Regions from separate parts of the Selenomonas sp. CM52 genome, predicted to be linked through region 3. Evidence: riboswitches for the same ligand, from Rfam matches in the RefSeq annotation. Region 3 holds a riboswitch; each other region holds the start of a gene.

Evidence for each region. Region 3 has a riboswitch for cobalamin ahead of nikB (nickel ABC transporter permease). Riboswitches for the same ligand answer to the same signal wherever they lie in the genome.
Region 1: it holds a riboswitch for cobalamin, as region 3 does, so the genes downstream of both, HMPREF1153_RS04330 (ABC transporter substrate-binding protein) here and nikB (nickel ABC transporter permease) in region 3, are expected to answer to the same signal.
Region 2: it holds a riboswitch for cobalamin, as region 3 does, so the genes downstream of both, HMPREF1153_RS06745 (methylmalonyl-CoA mutase family protein) here and nikB (nickel ABC transporter permease) in region 3, are expected to answer to the same signal.
Region 4: it holds a riboswitch for cobalamin, as region 3 does, so the genes downstream of both, HMPREF1153_RS07975 (ABC transporter substrate-binding protein) here and nikB (nickel ABC transporter permease) in region 3, are expected to answer to the same signal.

The regions. Positions count from the first base shown of each region.
Region 1 is NZ_ALNM01000019.1:99,185-103,024, reverse strand. It holds gene HMPREF1153_RS04335 (ABC transporter permease) at 1-79, opposite strand, end outside; gene HMPREF1153_RS04330 (ABC transporter substrate-binding protein) at 80-1,669, opposite strand; cobalamin riboswitch at 1,850-2,022, opposite strand; gene HMPREF1153_RS04325 (MazG nucleotide pyrophosphohydrolase domain-containing protein) at 2,097-2,567, opposite strand; gene HMPREF1153_RS04320 (nitroreductase family protein) at 2,650-3,162, opposite strand; gene HMPREF1153_RS04315 (protein O-GlcNAcase) at 3,255-3,840, opposite strand, start outside.
Region 2 is NZ_ALNM01000028.1:19,005-22,844, reverse strand. It holds gene HMPREF1153_RS06755 (glutamine synthetase) at 1-1,418, shown strand, start outside; gene HMPREF1153_RS06750 (hypothetical protein) at 1,474-1,737, opposite strand; cobalamin riboswitch at 1,877-2,051, shown strand; gene HMPREF1153_RS06745 (methylmalonyl-CoA mutase family protein) at 2,284-3,840, shown strand, end outside.
Region 3 is NZ_ALNM01000010.1:53,139-56,978, reverse strand. It holds gene nikC (nickel transporter permease) at 25-837, opposite strand; gene nikB (nickel ABC transporter permease) at 837-1,778, opposite strand; cobalamin riboswitch at 2,008-2,258, opposite strand; gene HMPREF1153_RS01765 (lysylphosphatidylglycerol synthase transmembrane domain-containing protein) at 2,372-3,373, opposite strand; gene folE2 (GTP cyclohydrolase FolE2) at 3,413-3,840, opposite strand, start outside.
Region 4 is NZ_ALNM01000030.1:83,754-87,593, reverse strand. It holds gene HMPREF1153_RS07980 (TonB-dependent receptor plug domain-containing protein) at 1-113, opposite strand, end outside; gene HMPREF1153_RS07975 (ABC transporter substrate-binding protein) at 149-1,132, opposite strand; cobalamin riboswitch at 1,314-1,491, opposite strand; gene HMPREF1153_RS07960 (DNA-deoxyinosine glycosylase) at 2,145-2,660, shown strand; gene HMPREF1153_RS07955 (Asp23/Gls24 family envelope stress response protein) at 2,738-3,571, opposite strand; gene HMPREF1153_RS07950 (PHP domain-containing protein) at 3,653-3,840, opposite strand, start outside.

The DNA.
Region 1 (3,840 bases), on a different contig from region 3:
TGATGACGCTCACCGCAGCGAGGAGGAGCACAAGCCGAAACAGATTGCCCCCAAGAAAGCAGAAGATTCTCTTATCCATTTACTTCCTCCACTGCCATTCGTCAAGTGTTATAAGGATCCCCATGCCCTGTCCGCGCTCACCCGCACGCAGCTGACCGAGATCGAGCTGATTGTTGACGAAATACGGCATCTGAACCGTCGCAATCCAAAGATAGGGGATATCGACCTTCGGCCCTGTCATGCCATCCCACTGTGCCGCACGGAACTCGCGCAGCATCTCCTCATCGGTCGCAGCGGCAAGTGCCCGATCGATATGCACATCAACCGTCGGGTTGCGATACATGGCAGAGTTGTTGATGACATTCACCCCGACCTGCGAGGAATGGAAATAATTGTAGATCACTTGCGGCGTATAGTCGCCGCCCGCCCATACCGTCGGGATGTTGCGCGCTATCTTGCGGGCCTCCGACCATGGCGTCGACTTTGCGATGATGTTGATGCCGAGCTTCTTCGCATCCTGTGCAAGCGCCACCGCTGTATTGTAACGCTGCAGGTCATTGGAACGGCCATTGATGACGAATTCCGCCTTCTGCCCGTTCTTCTCGCGAATGCCGTCGCCGTCCGTATCCACCCAGCCCGCAGCCTCAAGAATCTTCACGGCTTCGTCCACGCGGTTGTCCGATTCCTGCAAATCGTTATTCGCCCAAGAAAGAGCTTCTGCAAAATTCATCGTCGGCTTTCCGAAACCGTCGAGCGCGTTCTCAATGATCGCCTTGCGGTCAATGCCGATATTGAGCGCCTGGCGGATGGCAGGATCGCTCGTCACATTGTTGCCGACCAGCATGCCGTTTTCGTCATGCTCCGGCTCCTGCGGCATATTGACGCAGAAGCTGTCGATGGTGTCCATCACTACCAATTTCATATTCGGCACGCTTGCCGCCGCAAATTCGGGCGGTGCAAAGACGAGATCGACCTGTCCGGACTGCGCTGCTGCAAGCACAGCATCATTGCCCAGATTCAGCGCCGTCACCTTTTTCAGCTTCGGCTTTTCTCCGTAATAATATTCGTTCGGCTCCATCACAAGCTGCTGTTCCTTTTGGAACGAGACGACCTTCCAGGGACCGCTGCCGACCGGCGCCGTCGCATACCCTTCTTTATAGGCGTGCTTCGGCACAATGCCGAGGGATGCCGCCGTTTCGAGGAAAACAGACCACGGGCGTGACAGCTTGAACTCCACCTGCGTCGGGGACAGGGCGCGCACCGACTCCATCGCGGTCAGATCCACGGCGCTGGCCGCCTTCTTCGCCGTTTCGTAGGTAAAGACGACATCCTCTGCCGTCAGCGGCTGACCGTCAGAGAATTTCGCATCATCCCGGATCGTAAAGGTATACTTCAGCCCATCCTCTGAACGTTCAACGTTTGTAGCCAGCTCCTTGATGAGCTGATTCTTTTCATCATGTCCCATCAATGCGCTGTGGAACGGATCCGGCCCCCAGAGACCCCATCCCATCGTCGGATCGAAACCCTCGCCTACCATATACTTGCCGACCGAGATCACGATTTCGCCCTTCTCTGCGCGCTCGTTTTTCGCCTGATCCGCGCCTCCGCAGCCGACGGTGAGCATCATCATCGCCGCCAGCAGAAACATACAAAGTTTCCTCACTGTCATGCCTCCTCGCATATAACACCCAATACTCACAGCATACCTTCCTCCAGACAATCCTATCATTCTGCGCCTTCCATCCACCTCCTTCCATCACTTTCGCCCAGACATATAAAAAGCCTCTTTGCTAAAGAGCAAAAAGGCGCACGAAACACGAGCCACGCCTTCCTGTCTCTCGCAGGAATAATAACAGCGCTTCGATCGGGCAGTTCTTCTGGCTCTGCATCCTCGTCTTCCTCGCCTTCCCAGTTTCCCAGTGACATCATGAGGTCGACTCTGCATTACAGCTGCGGAACAGCGCAGGTCTTTCACCTGCTTCTCTATTAAGCGCAGCGCGCACCCGATCGGCAAAATATGAAGTTGTTTTCGGATTCAGCTTACAATAAAACGAACAATGTGTCAATGGGCGTTGAGGAGCTGAAACGCCCATCGGTTACAGCTTTTTGCGTTCCCTCGCCTTCTGCAAGAGCAGCGCCGCCTCTTCAAATGCGTCGGGCAGGTACGCTTCCTCCCATTCGCGCCCGCGCTTCTCCCATGCCTTGATCGCCGTCCACTCCGTCAGAGACTTGCCCGCCGCATCCTTGACAGGCTCGCCAAACACATGCGGATGGCGGCGCACCATCTTTTCTGCAGCGGCTCTCGCTGCATCCTCCAACGTGAAAAGCCCCGCCTCTTCTGCAAGCTGTGCGTGAAAGATCACTTGCAGCAGGAGATCGCCAAGCTCTTCGCGCAAGTTGTCCGCCTTCCCCGTCTCCCTTAAGATGTTGATGCCGCAGAGTACCTCGACCGCCTCCTCTATGCAGCCTGGCTTGATGCTCTCATGCGTCTGCTTCCGATCCCATGGGCAGCCATGTTCGGAGCGCAGCGTGCGCACAATATCCTGCAATCGCTCAACGTATGTCATAAATCTTCCTCGCATTCAACAAAATCCGCTCCATAAGGAAAACCCCGCCGCAACATGCGTGCAGCGGGGCAACAACAATCTCTCAAAGCCAATCGGCAAGCTTCTCTACACCCACACGCTCGGCATGACGCGGCGAGGGCGCAGCATCCTCGGCAGGATAGCCGACGGGAAAAATCGCCACAAGCTCATAATCCGCCATCTCGGGGAAAAACTCCTTGAGTTTCGGCGCATCGAAATGCGCGACCCACGTCGTCCCAAGTCCCAAGTCTTCAATCGCCAGCATCATATGCGTCGCCGCAATGCTCGCATCCACATCGGCGAAGTTTTTCTTGTCAGAGGGACGTACCCAAGCATCATCCGCCTTGCTGCCCACAACAAAGGCGACGGGTGCGCCGAAGATGAAGGATGTCGTCTGTGAAACCTTCTCCATCGCCTCAGCGCTCTCAAGAAGCCAGATATGAAGCGGCTGATTGTTGTGGGCGGTCGGCGCGAGATTCCCCGCCTCCAAAATCTTTTGCAGCTTCTCCTCCTCCACGGGCTGCGCCGAAAGCTTGCGGCAAGAATAGCGCTTTTTCGCCAAATCAAGAAACGACATAAAGAACTCCTCCTCTACGAAAAATGCACATCCATACATCTTTGATATATTCTAGCATAACCTCCCAAGAGGTCAAGGCGCAGACCGATCGGCTAGTTTTCCCTCCGTCCTACGCCAACCTCTTGCATTTCATGCCACGATTTCGCCCTCGCGATAAAATCTGCGAGCACCTGCTCGGAGAGACGCGGTTCTTCCTTTTTTTGCTGCTCTGTTGGAACATCCTTGATTTTTTGATAAAGCGCCGCCTCGTGCGCAAAGCTTCCTTCGCGCTGCGCTTTCACCATCGCGAGGGACGTTTCCGCCGACTCCGCATATTGAGCAAAGAGCTGGAGCTGCGGCAGGCATTCGGCAAGAGTTTCCGGTGGAAGCTTCTCCTTCAACTGCTTGGCAGCACGCTTCAGGCGACGAAATTCCTTTGCGAGGGCTTCCGCTTCCTTTTCGGCCCTTTCCCCACGCTCCACCTTTTGCCAGAAAGCTTCCATCTGCTCTTTCAGCACAGGCGCATCGAGTGCGCCCGTATGTGCCCAATCCTTTTCCATGCGGCGCGAATGAAGCGCGAAAAGTTCCATCGCCCCTGCCAAGCCGCCGTATTGCTCACGGATGGCGGTATACCAAGCTCTTTCCGCATCATACGAGGCGGGCGAAGAGAGCCACTCTGCGCCCGTAGCCAAGGCGATG
Region 2 (3,840 bases), on a different contig from region 3:
TTGAGCATATCGACGGCTCGAAGATTGTCGATTTCCAGTTCACTTCGGCTACCGAGTTGGAGTTCTGGGTCAAGACGCCTCTCGAAGAGACGAATGTGGAGGAACTTTCGGCTTCTCAGGTCATGCAGGAGCAGTATTGGCAGCGTACGCACGGCGCTGTGCGCACGGCGTTGGAGCAGGCGGTCATGCTGCTCGATCGCTACGGACTGCAGGTTGAGATGGGGCACAAGGAGGTCGGCGGTCTCAAGGCGCAGATTGACGAGTCGGGCAAGATGACGCATGTGTGCGAGCAGATCGAGATCGACTGGCGCTTTTCTGACGCCCTGCAGGCGGCGGACAATGAATTGATCGTGCGCACGATGGTGCGCGAGGTCTTCCGTGAGAACGGCCTTGAGGTGAATTTCAAGGCGAAGCCGATGATCGGCCTTGCGGGCAACGGCGAGCATACGCATTTCTGCATCGCCGCCGTCATGGAAGACGGCAAGGTGCACAATCTCTTCACGCCGCAGGATATGACGAAGGACTACCTGAGTGCCGTCGGTTATGGCGCGATCATGGGGCTTTTGAAGAATTATGAGGTCATCAATCCCTTCGTGTCGGCGACGAACGATTCGCTCAACCGCTTGAAGCCCGGCTTTGAAGCGCCCGTCTGCATCGTCACTTCGCTCGGCTATACGCCGGAAATTCCGTCGCGCAACCGCACGATACTTGCAGGATTGATTCGCGATTTGGCGAATCCCTATGCGACGCGCTTCGAACTGCGCGCCTGCAATCCGTATTCCAATATATACCTTGTTTTGGCTGCGGTCTATTCTGCAGTGCTTGACGGTGTGAAGACCTCGATTCACCATACGACGGAGGAACTTCTGGCAGAACTTTCCAAGGAAGCGGGGAAGGAAGGCTTTTATCTTGAAAAGGATCGAGCTTATCGTAGCGAGGTCGACGTCTTCGAGGATTACACCGAAAAGGAAAGAAATCGCCTCTTCGGCGCACCACCGGCGACGGTTTGGGAAAATATGCAGGGGTTTGAGAATCATCCCGAGAAGGTCGCCGCCATCACGGTGGGCGGCGCTCTGCGTCCGCAGATCATCGAGGCGTTCAAGGCGGGCGCTCTCCTGCGCTGGAAGACGGAACTCATCAGCCGCATCATTCCTGAGAACCGCGACATCGTGCGCAAGGCAAAGGAAGTGCAGGCGACCTTCGTGACGGATCAGGATTCCTACAACTGGAACAAGATCAACGGCATTCGCTCGTATCTCGCGAAGGACAGCATCGACGAAAAATCTCTGTTCACGCTTCTCACCAAGGCCTTGCACGAAGGCGATTACGCCGTGGCGTCGGGTCTGCAGGTGGAGATGTATGACAAGATCGAGGAACTCAAGGCGCTTTATGACGCCTATATCAAGAATATGATCTGATGGATTGCCGCCAAAAAGCGCCTTTGCGGGCGCTTTTTGGCGGCAATTGCGTTTCTTAATAAATATGGTACGTCTTCCAGGGAATCTGCTCGACCTTGATCGTCTTTAGAAAATCGACGATGTCCTTTCTGCCATAGTAGCGCGGATTGCCGTCCTTGTCCTGCGACATCAGTACGATGGGCATGTTGCGGAAGAAGGGGGCGATCTCATTGCGGAACGATACGGCGCGAGCCGTGTACTGCGTGACGTGGGGCTTGACGACGACGATGGCGAAGGTCACGCCCTGCTCGATGATGACGGATCCATGAACTTTGATCATGCTGTGTCTCCTTGTGCAATTTTGAAGAATCGTAGAAAATCGTAGAAAATCTATGCAGAATCAAACCATATTTTTATTGTAAAAGACTTCGGGAGTATTGACAATCCCCAATAAACAGAGTTAATATAAAGATGAAAACAACATATTGTTGGAGACAGGTGTCGCAAGACTTAATAGGGAATTCGGTAGAAGCCGGAGCGGTCCCGCCACTGTAAGAGGAGTCCTTCATAAAAGGCCACTGGAGAAATCTTTGGGAAGGCATGATCGGACGATGAATCTGAGCCAGGAGAACTGCCTGTTTTGACATCACCGTCAGCGCGATTTGCGCTGGTACCTGCGAGCGATGGGTAGGGGATTTTGTCGTTTCACGGCAGGCTCTCCGGCGCAGATTTGCACCGGATTTTTTATTGGAAAATGCACTTTGCACGGACATGATGTGCAGAAGAGATTTCCTGCAAGCCTGTTCACGAAAATGATGAAGCCGCCCTCGACTGCAGGGCGGCTTTTTGTTGTATTCCGTATTATTTCAAGGGAGGCTGTGGAAATATGAGCAATGAGACAAAGGGTCAGGACGAGAATCTTGACCTGCAGGCCATCTTGAAGAAGGCCGAACAGCAAACGAGTTTCCCCGATGTGCCGCTCGACGAATTCGAACCGCCGACGTATGACGAGTGGAAAGAGGCATGCGTCGCACTCTTGAAGGGGGCGCCCTTCGAGAAAAAGATGTTCACGAAAACGTACGAGGGCATCACATTCGAGCCGATGTACACCCACAAGATGACGGACGAGATCCTGCCGAGGACGGACTTTCCCGGCATGGACAACTTCCTGCGCGGTGTGCGTCCGAACGGCTATATCGAACAGCCTTGGGGCATCGCGCAGTCGTGCGACGAGACGCTGCCCGAGGAGAACAACGAACTCTTGCACCGCGAAGTGGACAAGGGTTCGACGATCTACAACATCCGCCTCGATTCGGCAACGCTCCTCAACAAGGATGCCAAGGATGCTGAAAAAATCGGCGATGAAGGCTGCAATATCACAACGGTTGAGGATATGCACACGACGCTCAACGGCTTGAAGCTCGACCAGCATCCGCTCTACATCTATGCGGGCGCTTCGTCCCTGCCGATGCTGTCTCTCGTCGCTGCGTCCGTCAAGTCTGACGGCGGTGACCTCGCAAAGCTCGGCGGCTTCGTGGGAGCAGACCCCTTGGGCGAGTTGATTCAGCGCGGCGAGAATTACGCTTCGCTGCCACAGCTCTATGATGAGATGGCGGAGGCTGCTCTCTGGGCAAAGCAGTATGCGCCGAATCTCAAGACGATCATGGTGCGCAGCGATGCCGTTTCGCGCGGCGGCGCCAACGATGTGCAGGAAGTCGCCTCGACGCTCGCCGTCGGCGTCGCGTACTTGCGTGCCCTCATGGAGCGCGGGCTTACGGTCGACGAGGCGGCAGGGCAGATGATGTTCGGCTTCTCGATGGGCGCGAACTTCTTCCTGCAGATTGCGAAGCTTCGTGCGGTTCGCCCGATTTGGGCGCAGATCGTCAAGGCGTTCGGCGGCGGAGAAGAGGCGCAGCGCATCCACGTACATGCACGTCCCGCACTGTTTTTCAAGACGGTTTACGATCCTTACGTCAACATGCTGCGCAACACGACGGAGATCTTCTCCGGTGTCGTCGGCGGACTTGACTCCTTTGAGAACGCTCCGTTCGATGAGCCGATTCGCAAGGGTGATGAGTTCTCGCGCCGCATCGCGCGCAATGTGCAGATCATGCTGCAGGAAGAATTCGGCCTTATGCAGCCGATTGATCCAGCGGGCGGCTCTTGGGCAGTCGAGACGCTGACGAAAGAAATTCAGGAAAAGATTTGGGCAGAATTCCAGACGATCGAGGGCAAGGGCGGTATCGTCAAGGCTCTCGAAGTCGGCTATGTGCAGGAAGAAGTCGCAAAGACGCTTGAAGATCGCTTCAAGAAGCTCGAACTGCGCAGAGATCGCATCGTCGGCAACAATATGTATCCGAATATGACGGAGAAACTGCTCGATCCGCGCACAGAGGATGTGGCGGAACTTATGGAAAAGCGCAAGAAGGATGTCGAAGCCTAT
Region 3 (3,840 bases):
TTTGTTCACAAAAATACCCCTTTCTTAATTTGCCTTTTTGGGATCCATGACATCGCGCAGACTGTCGCCCCAAAGATTGAAGACGGCGACGACGACGAGGATGGCGACGCCCGGATAGACCATGAGCCAAGGCGCTGTCTGGATGAACTGCCGCCCCTCGTTGAGCATGAGTCCCCACTCGGGCGTCGGCGGCTGTGCGCCGAAGCCGAGAAACGACAGGCCGGCAATCTCCATCATCATGGCGCCGATGTCCGTCGCTGCCGTCAAGATGATCGTCGGCAGAAGATTCGGCGCGATGTGACGCCAAATGATCATCGAAGTGCGCGTGCCGTTCGTGACGGCGGCAGAGAGGAAGTCCTGCTGCGCCAGCTTGAGCGTCAGGCTGCGCGCCAGTCGCGCGTACCTCGTCCAACCGACGGCGGAAAGCGCCAGAATCGTGTTCGCGATGCTGCCGCCGAGCATGCCGGCGATGGCGATAGCAAGCACGATTCCCGGGAAAGCCAGCACCATGTCCGTGAAGCGCATGAGCAAGGTGTCGACCTTGCCGCCCGTAAAGCCGGCGATGATGCCGATGAGCGTGCCGACGACGGACATGATGAAGACGATGCCGAGCGCCATGGCGATGGAAATCCTCATGCCGTAGAGGATGCGCGTGAAGGAATCCCTGCCGAGCTTGTCCGTGCCGAAGAGATGCTCCGACGACGGCGGCAGAAGCGACGTCTGCATCGAGGACGTGTACGGGTCGTAAGGCGCCAGATACGGCGCGACGACCGCTGCCAAAATGAGCAGAACGACCAAGACTGAATAAAGATAGAAAAGTTTTCTGTCCTTCGCCATCAGCGTCCCCCCCTCTTCAAGCGCGGATCAAGCTTCGCGTAAGAAATATCGACGAGGAGGTTGATAAGCATGTAGAGTATGGCAATCCACAGCACGAACCCCTGCACCAGCGGATAGTCGCGCATCTCGATCGCATGAACGGCCATCTTGCCGAGTCCCGGCCACGAGAATACCATCTCGATGACGGCGACGCCTCCCAAGAGCCAGCCGATGGCAAGCCCCAGGAGCGTCACGAGCGGCAGGCAGGCGTTCGGCAGCACATGACGCCAAAGGATGCGCTGCATGGAAAGACCACGCGCCTTCGCGCCGATGACGTAGTCCTGTCCAAGCTCTTCGAGGACAGCCGTGCGCACCTGCCGCGTATACTTCGCCGACATGACGACGGCGAGCGTGAACGCAGGAAGCACGATGCCTCGCGCCGTGATGTCACCGCCCGCAATCGGGAAGAGATGCAGCTTCAATCCGAAGATATAGAGCAGCACGAGTCCGATCCAAAAGCCCGGCATTGAGACGCCGAAGAAGGACAGCACGCGGATCACATAGTCAATCCAGCGGTTGCGGTAAAGAGCTGCGACGATGCCCAATGGCAGGGAGATCAAGACCGTCATAGCAGTCGCAGCTACGGCGAGCGCCAGCGTGCCCGGCAGGCACTGCATGAGCTTGTCGAACACGGGGATCTTCGCCGAATATGAGCGTCCCATGTCGCCTTGCAGCACGCCGCCCAGCCATCTCCCATACTGCACGAGAAACGGCTGATCGAGTCCCAGCTCCTTGCGCGTCGCATCGATCGTTTCCTGTGACACGACGGAATCGCCGACCTCCAAGAGCGTTTCCGCAGGATCGCCCGGCGAGAGATACGTCAGGCTGAATGTCAGGAAGCTCACGCCAAAGAGCGTGATGAGCATCTGACACAGGCGGCGTATCAATTCTTTTCCTTTCAATGCAATACCTCATCTCCTTAAAAATCATATAAAAAAGACATTTGCGACCGAATCCTCAGAATCGGTCTCTATAAGGAAACGCCCATCTATCCGGCATTTCCATAAAAAAACGCATGTCCGTCAACCAAGACAAGACATGCGGATTTTTCCTGCAAGCGCAAAACACCAAGGACATATTCCCCCGTCGGAACACACCTTGGCATCCATCTCCCCATCTCTCGTAAGTCAAGCAATGAATCTTATCATAAGCAGGCTTTCTGGCTCTCGGATCATCGTTTGTTTCCGTCTTCCCGGGTTTTCCCCAGTGACATGTCAGGAAGTGCCGATGCATTCAGCACTTTCATCAGAAACAGTGATTTCAGCGTTTCCCATGGAAACAAATTCCCCGATTACAGCTGCGGGACAGCATGGGTCTTTCACCCATTTTCCTCTCATCGCTCGCCGATATACATCGGCGACACTTATGACGTCTGTATGAATTTTTGAGAAAACAATTACTATCGGTAATTATATAGCAAAGTTCCTATCATGGCAAGCGCACGAAAAAATTTTCTTTAAGAAACATTATTTCTCCCTGCGATATACCTGCACGCTCAGCCATCCTCCTGCTGCTCCATCTGTCGATGCATAAAATCTCTGCCAAACACCTTGAGGGTGTAGTAAAGGCCGATGAAGAACGGGATGTACTCGGCGATGAGCCGCCAGCAAACGGCGAGGATGCCGACGGTGCCTGCCGGTACGGAATCGGCAAAGAGCAAGACGAAGCCGCCCTCCGCGATGCCAGAGCCGCCGGGCGTCGGCGTGAAGTAGAGCAGCATGTTGAGGAAAATCATGCGCCCCATGACCGTGTACCAATCGGCATCTGTCACACCGAGTCCCAAAAGAAGACACGGAACGATGGCATAGATGAACATGAGACTGAAGCCTGATTCAAAAAAGATGCGAAGCATGCTCTTGGGCGAGGAAGCGAGGAGATGCACGCCCATCTTAAGATCACGATAGAAAGAGAGCAGCTTTTTGCTGCGCTTCGTGCTCAGTCGCTTCGTCAGGCGCAGGACGATGTAGTCGAACGCATTCGCGCGAAAGGCAAGCACGATGAGTGCGATGACGACGAAGGCGATGACAGAGATGAGCATCAGCGTATGATTGTCCACGCCAGGCAAGATGCCTGCGTCGTGCAGGAAAATGAACGGCATGCAGCATATAAGGAAGAGGATGGACACGAGGGTTCGCACGATGACGAGCACCGTCGCCTTGCCCGCCGGTACGCCTGCATGACGCAGGAACATGAGCTGCGCCACAGCGCCGCCCGTTGCCCCCGGCGTCAGGAGCGCGAGAAAGTAGTTGCCGAAGACCACCTGCACCGCCTGTCCCAGCGTGATGTGCTCGCCCGAGATCTTCACGAGGTGCATGAGGCGCGTGCCGTCAAGCGTCAGACCAAGGCTCACGCATAGGAGCGCAAGGGCGATGGACCACGGCTGGAACGCCGTGAGATTTTTCAACGTATGAATGTCGACCGTCGAATAGATGACGGCGCCCGAGATGAAGAAAACGAGCAGCAGCGGTACGATGAAACGCTTGCAGAACACCTTCATTTGACACCTCCTCAGAGCGGCCTGACGCAGTTTCTCAGATCATTGCTCTTTGCCGGCTGTCCGCGCCTCGCAATTCACATATTCTTCGTGACTCGCATAGGCGCTGTGATTGTGAATCGACTCAAAATTCTCGCAGGAAAGCGAGAACCAAAAGAGTCCGGGCAAAGGACGCAGGGCGAGCACGAGGTCGCGCAGGATGTCCTCGACAAACTTTGGCTGCTCGTATGCTTTTTCCGTCACATACTTCTCATCTTCACGCTTCAGCAGCGGATAGATCGGGCACGACGCCTGCTCTTCCATGAGCGCGGCGAGATCCTCGATGAAGATGCACGGCGCGGGCGGCTTGAACTCGACGACTGCTTGCAGAAGACTCCTCTGATTGTGCGCACCGTAGCGCGAGATCGCCTTGCTGCACGGGCAGAGGGATGTCGCAGGCACGGTGACGCCAAGACGGAACGACATCGCCT
Region 4 (3,840 bases), on a different contig from region 3:
GCCGCATCGTTTTCTGCCGCGAACACCGGTGCGCAACAGAGACTCGACGCAAAAAAAGCCGCCAACACCTTCCTTGTCAAACCATCCTTGCCGTAGATTTTCTTGCTCTTCATGCTCATTTCTCCTCCTTGATGATTTTAATGAATCCTTATTCCACCGCCGAGAGATGCTCTTCGCGTCCTTGGGCGAAAGCGTCTCCGTATGCGCGATAGGCGATTTCCTGCACGCCAAGTACGAAGTCCTGCGAGCAGTTGTAGATATAGGCTTCCGTCGGTTCTTCGAGGCGATGCTCGCGGATGGCCTTGACCGTCTGCAGGGACGGATCGTCGAAGTATTCCTTGCGGAACTTGTCGACGTCGAATTTCCCATGGTCGTTGTACGTCGGCACGAAGAGGATGTCTGGATTGATCTCGACGAGCTGCTCCTTCGTCATGGCCTGGCCGTCGCGGATGCCGAGCGCCGACCTGCCGTTCTTCACGCCCGCATAGCGGCAGGCGTCGTCAAAGCTGGAGCCGATGCCGCCATAACCCGACATCAGGGAGATCAAGACGACTGTCTTGCGCTCGCTCTCGGGGATGGCGCTGACCTTCTTCTCTATGCCTTTAAGATGCTCGTCCATCATCGCGAGGAGCTTTTCCCCGCGTTCGGGCACGCCTGCCGCCTGCGCGAGAAGCGCGATCGTCTCCTTAATCTCAGCGAGATTCCTCGCGCCCTTGCAGACGACGACGGTAAGTCCCGCTTCACGAAGCGACGGTACAATGGCGAGGTCACCCCAGTCAGGCACGATGACGAGATCAGGCGAAAGCGCGACGAGCTCTTCGACCGTCGGATTGCCGACGCGCTTTTCCACCTTCTTCGCAAGATCCACAACATTCGAGCTTACAGGATCGTCAAGGAGGCTGTTTACCGCTGCCATATCTTCGGGCGGCACAAGACCAAGCATGACCTCGTCCGTGCTCATCGAAAGCGTGACAATGCGATGTGGTTTCGCAGGCACGGTGACGACCGTACCTTGGCTGTCCGTGACCGTATAGCTTCCTGCGCCGCCCTGCGCCGCCTCCGGCGCGATACGGCACGCCGTCAGCAGCAGGCAGACGACGACTAGGACTATGGCAAAGAAACTTTTCTTCAAACTTTTTCCTCCCTTTACCGCCTCCTGCGACAAAGCTTAGATAGCAGTGAAGTCCAACTTTCTGCGAGAAAAGCATCCATAAAAAAGAGCCTTTCCCCCTCGAAGAGAAAGGCTCCCTTATGCAGCAGCGCAAAGGCGCACGGATGCAAAGAAGAATCCCCTTCCCATCGCTCGCAGGTCAAACGGTGATCGTCAAGCAGGCAGTTCTCCTGGCTCGGTTCATCGCTCGGCTGCGCCTTCCCAGGGAAGTACCCCAGTGACATCCTTGCAGCTTCGCTCCCCTCACAGTGGCGGGACCGCTCCGGCATAACCGGATTTTCTCTTAGACCCTTGCGGGTACCTGCTCCACAGCGTGATTTTCTCCGCTGTAACTTATGAAATTATAACTAGACTTAATCCAGACCCTATGCTACCGCAAAACTCTCGGCTTGTCAATGCACTTTAAGAAGAACGACAAGGGGCTGCCAAAAGGCAGCCCCTTCCCTTCGTCTCCTATGAAAGCTATGCTCAGCCCAACGACTGCAGAAGCATCGCTGCGCTCGCTCCGCTCGCAGCACCATGAAGGCGCTTCCTTTTCGGGAATCTTCCCATGAAGATTGGAAGTGTGCTATAATATAGACGGTGCTACTACAACGGTGGCGGTCGATTCTTAGCCCTCCTTGGCGGTCAACGTCAGCCAATCATGCGGCGCGCTTTGCGCTTGCATTCTTGGGACGTTTTCGCATACGAGCCGTTTGCCAATCAGCCGCGCCCTTTGAGCTTGCTTCTTGGACGGCTCAGCAGGGCGTTGCTTATGACGATTAATGATTTGATTGCGTTGCTCTTGGTAACGCTTTTCATCCTCATCGTTCTGAAAGCATAAGAAAACCCGCCTAGTCTTTGCCGGAAGAGGCGGGCTTTCTTAACCCAAATTTCTCTAGCGGGGCTGACCGTTACCAGTAGCACCCTTTCCACGCTTATTATACGACGTAAAAGCAGATTCGTCAAATTCCACTGCAAAGGAGTCCTGCTCATGCCCGCTTCTCCCTTCACCTGCGTCGGCTTTCCTCCGAGCATCGACGCAAACTGCACGCATATCATTCTCGGCTCGATGCCGGGCGCGGCGTCGCTCAGGGCGCAGCAATACTACGCCTACCCGCAGAATCGCTTCTGGCGGCTCATGGCGTATCTGTTGGAGGGCGGTGAGCCGCCGCAGGACTATGCGGCGCGGCTCCAGATGCTGCTCCGCCACCATATCGCGCTTTGGGACTCCATCGCCTCGTGCGAGCGCGAAGGCAGCTTGGACTCAGCGATTCGCGCGGCAAAGCCCAACGACTTCACCGCACTCCTCGCGCATTATCCGCGCCTCTCCACCTTCTGCCTGAACGGCGGCAAATCGGCCGATACTTTCCGCCGTGCCAACAAGCCACTTCTAAAACGCGACGATCTCACCTTTCATGCACTGCCCTCGACGAGCGCCGCCAACGCGCGCTGGCGCTTCGACGATCTCGCAAAAGCATGGAAAAAGGCGCTCCCCCTCGAAGAGTAAGGGGAGCGCCTTTTCTTCTCGATGAGCAGGCGGCGCACAGCGTCCACAAAACGAATGTTGAATGTTGTGCGTACAGCTTACGCTTCGATATAAAGCGCCTGCACCATGATGTCGACCTCGCGCACGAAAAGTCCCGTCATGTATTCGACCTTCGTTCTCACGCGCTGCTGCGTCTCCTTGATGAGTGTCGGAATATGGCTGCCGTAGGTCAGCACGACGGAACAGGAAATCTCAAGGCCGCGATCCTCGTCGCCTTTCCAGACGTGGCGCACGCGCACAGAACCGACCTTCGAGATGTATTCCTTCTCATGCACGATGCGCACGACCATCTCGCGAATTGCCAGATCGTCGATGATGAGCTTGCCATAATAGCTGAACACCGGGCGCACGATGGACTTCTCGCCGAGTTTGCGGCGACGCGTGCGGTTGCGGCGGAAAAAGGACTGGATGGGATCGATGAGGAAGCCCGAAGCATGAGGCTTCAGCTCGATCGTCGGAACGGGTATGATGTGCTTGCCCTGCTTCAGTCGGCTGTCCCGCGCTTTTTGCATCTCACGCTGCGTCGCGATGTCTTCGATGTGGATGATCTGTTCGATCGTCGGCAGTTTCAGTATGCGCACGATCTTATAGACCATGTTCTCGGAAGTCCCAAGGATGAGGATGCGATGCGGCCTGCACTCAGCGATAGCAGAACGCACTTCTTCCGCATGTCCGGGCAGAACGAAAATGGCGCGGCGCACCGCCATGATTTTGCTCTTCTCCATCTTGGCGGAAGAACCGGCGACGATCTTGCCGTCCTTGATCAGGATGCCGTCATCAATGATGGCGTCCGCCTGATGCTGATGCGCCACGAGCAAGGCGCGGTGACTCTTGCCTGTGCCGCTCGGACCTACGAATGCTATGACGTCCATATCTTTCTCTCCTGCTTCTTTAAGAAACTAAAGCGAGGGAATTTTCCTGCGAAATCCTTGCAAAAAGGACAGTCGGTCTCTCTAAAGATTCATTCTCGGCTTATACAGCTTCTCCGCGAATGAATCCTCCACCGTGAAGATGCCAAGTTCCTGCGGATAGCGCGAAGCAAAGCCGTGGAAGTCCGAGCCGCCCGTCACGAGCAGATGGCGGCGCTCCGCCATACCGAGATAGCGCTGCGTATCGACCGTATCGTGCTGCGGATAAAACG